Regions from separate parts of the Rhizobium sp. 05N49 genome, predicted to be linked through region 1. Evidence: predicted binding sites of a transcription regulator. Region 1 holds the regulator's gene; the other holds the start of a gene.
The links. Region 1 encodes LexA, which represses DNA repair genes until DNA is damaged. Its sites were predicted from a motif close to TGTTCNNNNTGTGTTCNG; they were not measured.
Positions count from the first base shown of each region.

Region 2: a site for LexA is predicted at 1,641-1,658, ahead of AC1DF8_RS08680 (helicase-related protein). Genes of this name have one in related genera too.

Region 1 is NZ_JBFTME010000006.1:366,778-370,187, reverse strand. Features, by position in the region: gene AC1DF8_RS15410 (ComEC/Rec2 family competence protein) at 1-1,296, shown strand, start outside; gene lexA (transcriptional repressor LexA) at 1,277-2,002, opposite strand; gene AC1DF8_RS15400 (VOC family protein) at 2,198-3,085, shown strand; gene kdsA (3-deoxy-8-phosphooctulonate synthase) at 3,082-3,410, shown strand, end outside.
Region 2 is NZ_JBFTME010000003.1:291,744-295,153, forward strand. Features, by position in the region: gene AC1DF8_RS08680 (helicase-related protein) at 1-1,480, opposite strand, end outside; gene AC1DF8_RS08685 (DUF3309 family protein) at 2,339-2,494, shown strand; gene AC1DF8_RS08690 (glycine zipper domain-containing protein) at 2,521-2,775, shown strand; gene AC1DF8_RS08695 (hypothetical protein) at 2,968-3,114, shown strand; gene AC1DF8_RS08700 (hypothetical protein) at 3,182-3,307, shown strand; gene phbB (beta-ketoacyl-ACP reductase) at 3,309-3,410, opposite strand, start outside.

The DNA.
Region 1 (3,410 bases):
GAACGCGCCTTCATCATGATGGCGATCATGCTGGTTGCCGTCTTCTTCGATCGGCCGTCGATCAGCCTCAGAAACGTGGCGCTGTCGGCTCTCGTGATCCTCGCGGTCTCACCATCGGAAGTGCTCGGACCGAGCTTCCAGATGTCTTTCGCCGCAACACTTGCCCTGGTCGCCGGATACGACCTCTGGAAAGGGCGGCCGATGCGGGAAAATGCCTTTGCCAAACTTCCGATCATGAAACCTTTCTTCATGGTCGGCGGCTTCTTCGGCGGCATTTTCCTGACGTCTCTCATCGGTGGGTTCTCGACGGCGCTGTTTTCGATCGAACATTTCCACCGGCTGACTGCTTATGGCCTGCCGGCAAATCTCGCGGCCATGCCGGTTATTTCATTCATCGTCATGCCGGCCGGCATGCTGGCGATGCTGCTGATGCCTTTTGGTCTGGATGGCTGGCTATGGCCGGTGGCAGGGTTCGGGCTCGACCTGGTGATCGCCATTGCAAAGGCGGTGGCGGGGTGGGGCGGCAATATAGATGTTGCCCGCTTACCCGGCTGGTACTTTCCGGCAGCCGTCTTCGGCTTCCTGTTGCTGACCTTGCTCAGAACCCGGTTGCGGCATATCGGAACCGTAATAATCACTGTTTCAACGTTCGCTGTTGTGTTGCTTCCATCAGAAGCGATGCCCGACGTCACCATCTCGGAAGACGGCAGCCTGGTCGCTCTAATCGACGGAGAGGCAATGGCTTCAAACCGTGAAAAGCCGCCAGCCTTCATTTTCGAACAATGGCAGAGGGCACTTGCCATCGAAGAGCATCAGAAGCCGGTTATGCTTCAAGCCACCAACACACCCACCGTGTCCGATGGCAAAAGATTGCAGCTGTCAACCGATCAACAGAATGAAGCCAGAGAGACAATGAGGCAGGCACTCGCCATCAGCCCAACGTCACGATTCTCTTGCCAAAAGCGCGCCTGGTGTACCGCCTTGCTGGGCAATGGAAAGAAACTGACTGTCATCGAAAACGCTGCCTATCTGGGGCCGGCCTGCGATACGGCCGATATTGTCGTAACTCCTGTCCGATTGCGCTTCGACCGTTGCCGTTCCGGCGCGCTGCTCTTTACCGCCGAGACGCTGCGCAAGTCAGGTTCTGTCGAGCTTCGCTTCACAGATAGTGGAATCGATGTCGCAACCGCATTCGGCCCATTGCAACGCCCCTGGATGCGCCACCGCGCCTATGACTGGCGCAGCGATACATTCGCAGACGCAAGCCAGTCACCGGTCAGTGATAGCGGCGAATGAGGCCGACGAGCTTTCCCTGAACCTTCACTCGATCCGGTGGGAAAATTCGGGTCTCATAGGCAGGGTTTGCAGCCTCGAGCGCAATCGATGCACCCTTGCGCCGGAAGCGCTTGAGTGTTGCTTCCTCGTCGTCGACGAGGGCAACGACGATATCACCCGGGTTGGCGGTGCTGCCATTTCGGATGATGACGGTGTCGCCATCGAAGATGCCGGCTTCGATCATCGAGTCGCCGCGAACTTCGAGCGCATAATGTTCGCCGGAGCCGAGCATATCGGCAGGAACGGTGATGTCATGCGTATTGTTCTGGATTGCCGAGATTGGCACACCGGCAGCGATGCGGCCCATGACCGGGACGGAGACCGAGTTGCCGTTATCGGCAGCGGGCGCTGGCTTTGCCGGAGCCGGCGCTGCAACGGGCTGCGGCTTGCCGAGGCTGCCTTCGATGACGCTCGGTGAAAAGCCGCGACGTGGCTGCAGGCTGGGGCTGTAGGCCTCCGGCAGTTTGATGACTTCGAGCGCGCGTGCCCGGTTCGGAAGCCGGCGAATGAAGCCGCGCTCCTCAAGCGCCGTGATCAGCCGGTGAATACCGGATTTCGAGGCCAGATCCAGCGCATCCTTCATCTCGTCGAAAGACGGAGGAACGCCCGACTCCTTCATCCTTTCGTGAATGAAAAGAAGGAGTTCCTGTTGTTTGCGCGTAAGCATGGCGTGCACCCCAGTCTTGAAACAAATCCAGAACGGACACTATATGTTCCATATGTGTTCCGCAAGTAGCTAAATTTTCGTAAAACTTCTGTCCATTCTGGTGAGAATTTTATTTTTCTCGCGCCCGGGCCTTCCCGGCCTTGTCTCGCAACACCTGCTGAAGCACATCTCCTTGTGACTGTTGGAGGGGACCTAATGAGCCAAGATACGCTTGCAATCGATCATCTCGTTTTGCCGGTTACCGATATCGACCTTGCCCGCGAAAGACTGGGCAAGCTTGGTTTCACTGTGGCGCCGGATGCCCGTCATCCTTTTGGGACCGAAAATGCCTGCGTTTTCTTTGCCGACAAATCCTATCTGGAGCCCCTGGGTGTCGCGAGCGTCGAAGAGAGCGAGGAGACAGCACACGATGGCAATGTGTTCACCGCCCGCAATCAGGCTTTTCGCTTCCGCTGCGGCAGCGAAGGACTGTCCGCGATTGCCTTTGCGACGGCAGATGCAAAGCACGAACATGCTCGATTCGTGAAGGACAGTATGAGTGCCGGTTCTGTGCTGCAGTTCGAGCGCCCTGTTAAAATGCCGGATGGCACGGAGAATATTGCCGGCTTCCGGCTCGCCTTCGCTGGCGACCTGCGGGCACCGGATTTCTTTCTCTTCGCAGTCGAACGCGTCAATCCGCTTCCTGCCAACCGGACCGCGCTTGAGACCCATGCCAATGGTGTCACAGGCATTGCCGAGATCGCGCTCGCGGCCCCCGAGCCGACAGCCTTCGGTGAGTTCGTTCGCTCCGTGGCAAAAGGCGCATCTACTGAGCTCACGAGTTTCGGGCTGGACGTGCCCACCGGAAACGCAAAGATCAGCCTGATGACCCCGGAAGGGCTGGAGGCTTATTTCGATCTTGCCACGTCGGATACCGATCGTGGTCTGCGCGGTCGGGCGATCCGCTTTGCTGTCGGCGATCTGGCCGTGACAGAAGCGCATTTGGCTGCTAACGGGGTGACCTATACACGCAAGGGTAACCGTATTCTGGTGAAGCCTGCGCCCGGCCAGGGCGTACTCTTCGCCTTTGAGGAAACATCATGAGCTCTACTACCAACTCCGTGGTGACGGTCGGCGAAGGCGCCGGTAAGGTCACCTTCTCCAATGCTTCACGCCTGTCGCTGATTGCTGGCGCTTGCGAAATGGAAAGCCGCGATCATGCGTTCATGGTTGCCGGCACATTGAAGGAACTCTGCGCCAAGCTTGGCATCGGGCTCGTCTACAAGACCTCCTTCGATAAGGCGAACCGGTCTTCCTTGTCGAGCAAACGCGGTGTCGGCCTTGAAAAGGGGCTGGAAGTTTTCGCCGATCTCAAGAAAGAACTCGGCATTCCGGTTCTGACCGACATCCACAACGAAGAACAATGCGC
Region 2 (3,410 bases), on a different contig from region 1:
CTTCCAGCATCGCATTCTCTCTCAGGCGCTTCATGAGCACAGATGTCCTGCGATCAACAAAGCGTTTCGTCAACCTTTCATGTAACGCATCGGACAATCGATCTTCGATTTCCCGCGTCTTTTCCTGCCAGTGTGTCGGATCGGCAAGCCAGCCGGGCCGATTCGATACATAGGTCCAGGTTCTTATCTGCGCGATTCGCGCCGAAAGCGTGTCAATTTCTCCATCTGTCCGATCCGAACGGTGAACTTGTTCGGCGAGAAACTGCTCATTCACCGTGCCATAGCGCACCAGATCGGAAAAGAGGGTAGAAATAAGATCGGCATGTTGCGCAGGCGTTATGCGCCGATAGTCCGGCAAAGCGCAAGCCTCCCAGAGCTTTTCGACCCGCGCAGGCGTATTGGCGAGGTCGACGATTTCCGGATAACGCGACAAATGTTCAAGCGCCTGTTGGTCGACAGCGGGCAACGCCCGCGTCAGGCCCGGCACGCGGGGACCGGTCTCAAGGCTTGCCCGCAGGGATTGTATCGTCGAGAAATCGAGATCCTTGGTCCGCCATTGCAGAACCTTGACGTTGTCAAACTCGTGGCCCTCGATGCGCTGCACGAGCTCCTCGTCGAAGGGTGAAACCTGGCCGGTAACACCAAAGGTTCCATCACGCACATGGCGACCGGCGCGGCCGGCGATCTGGCCGAGTTCGCCTGGATTGAGATTACGGAACTGATAGCCGTCGAACTTCCGGTCTTGCGCGAAGGCCACATGATCGACATCGAGATTGAGGCCCATGCCGATCGCATCGGTCGCAACGAGATATTCGACGTCGCCCGCCTGATAAAGCGCTACCTGGGCATTGCGGGTACGCGGGCTGAGCGCTCCGAGCACGACGGCCGCACCGCCGCGCTGGCGCCGGATCAATTCCGCGATCGCATAAACTTCATCGGCCGAGAAAGCGACGATCGCCGAACGCTGCGGCAACCGAGTAATCTTCTTCTGCCCGGCATAGAGAAGATGAGAAAGCCGCGGCCGCTCCGTGACCGTAATTCCCGGCAGGAGCTGCTGCAGGATCGGCCGCATGGTGCCGGCGCCCAATAGAAGCGTCTCCTCGCGGCCGCGCAGATGCAGGATCCGGTCCGTAAAGATGTGACCGCGCTCGAGATCGCCCGCAAGCTGCACTTCGTCGATGGCGACGAAGGCAGCCTTGGTTTCCCGCGGCATCGCCTCGACTGTACAAACGGAAAAACGCGCGTTCGGCGGCGAGATCTTTTCTTCGCCGGTCACCAGCGCCACGTTCTGGGCGCCGACCTTTTCGACCACGCGCGTATAGACCTCACGCGCCAGCAATCGGAGCGGCAGGCCGATCACACCAGTGCCATGCGCCACCATGCGTTCGATTGCATAATGGGTCTTGCCGGTATTGGTCGGTCCGAGCACCGCGGTCACACCGCGCCCGCTCAGTATCATCGGCTGCGAAGTCAGGGTCATGGTCCATGCAAGTGAGGCGATAGCGCCCAGGGTCAAGTCGGAGCTTCGGATGAGGCAAAGAACACATGGACAGCCAAAGCTCCAAACGCAAGGGCGGATTTGAAATAGACTTTGGATTGAGCACAGAAGTCACAGCCCGCTAAGTCCTTGATTTAAGATTCGGAACAGCTTGAGAACGAATCGGAGACGAATCGCTGACTCCGGCTGATTCAGCTTTTGTTCACGGCTAAGTATTGATTTTGAATCGCTTTTTTACACTAGATACTGAATCTGCAGCATTACCTGAGGACTGGTGGCGGCAGCTGCCGTTAACGCTTGTTGCCGAATCGTAAAGGCGCAAAGGTCAAGCCTGAAATTAACGCTTCGACCAAAGCCGGAACGAACCGGAGACGAATCGCTAAAGTCGAGGCTTTCCCTTTTCGTTCACGGCGAGATCTTGTGCGCATTTTCGCACCGATCCCAAGATACGGATTCCGGATTTGCTATGGCCACTCCGGACCGCCGGAAGCCATTAATCTTTTACATGCCAAATTTACGGAGCATTAAACCGGCCGGTGCCGACGATCCGGTAAAGGTCATGGCCGATCAAAGCCGGAACGAATCGCTGACGAATCGGAGACATCTCCATTTTCCCGCTTTGTTCACCGCAACATATTGTATTAAAAGATATTTTTAACCATACTTAGAAAATGTCCGATGGCATTTCGCCGACTTGCTTTCCACGAAACCGGCTAAAGTCGGCTTCCGTTGCAACAGCTGATAACGCCGCCGTGATATTCTGAGAGCTTAGCCGGGAACAAAATTCGCCGATGTGGGTTTCTAGTCCAGTCGAAATGAGGATGAGGCAGGACAAATACCATGCTTGGCACGATACTTCTTATTATCCTTATACTGTTATTGGTCGGCGCCTTGCCGAATTGGGGTTATAGCCGCGGATGGGGCTATGGACCTTCAGGTGGTTTGGGGTTAGTTCTCGTCATCATTATCATTCTTGTGCTGATGGGCCGAATTTAAAGGCCGATAACCTGGGGAGTTTAGACATGAAGAAGATCATCCTTAGCTGCGCTCTCATTGGCGCTCTCGCATCCTGCACTCCGACGGAGCAGGGCACGGCGATTGGCGCCGGCACGGGCGCAATCATCGGTGGCGCTGTCACCAACAGCTGGGGTGGCGCGGCAGTTGGCGCAGTCGCCGGCGGTCTGACAGGCGCGCTGATCGGCCATTCGGTCGAACGCCAGGGTTACTGCATCTATCGCGACCGTTACGGTCGCCGCTACGAAGCGCGTTGCCGCTGATCGATCCTGGCCCATCGGAATTTTTGGACGGGCGCTTCGGCGCCCGTTTTTGTTGCCCGCTATTGTCGTCAACGCGGCGTTGACAATCGGTCGCTGAAGTCAAATCTACCGCCCTGGCAGACCTGAGCCCATATTCCTTTCAAGATCGCCGGCAGAGCATGTGCCGCCCGCGAATGGAAAGGAGCGCTTACCATGGCCCCGATTTTCTTGAATTCCGCCGTCGCTATCCTAATCGCCTCAGCCTTCCTGACGATGGCAATCGCCGCTCTCCGCAGCCACGACCGCGCCATTCAGCAAGTGCCCGTCAGAGCCAATAGACGGCGCAATCCAAACGCCTGACAGCATCAACGAAACCGAAGCCGCGGACGGCAACTATCCGAGCGCTCATCCGCGGGGAGACATCACCATGAACAGGATCATCGCGATCGCCGCCCTCATCACCATTGTGCTTGCCGCCTATGGAGCATCTGCCGGCCCCTATGACGGAACCGGCAGTTTCCCGAGCAACTACGCTCACAGCCACAAGAAATAATTCAGGCGAAGAACTGACCGCCATTGGCGGTCAAAGTCGAACCGGTAATGAAGCCGGCATCGTCGGAAACGAGGAAGGTCACGCAGCGCGCGATCTCCTCGGG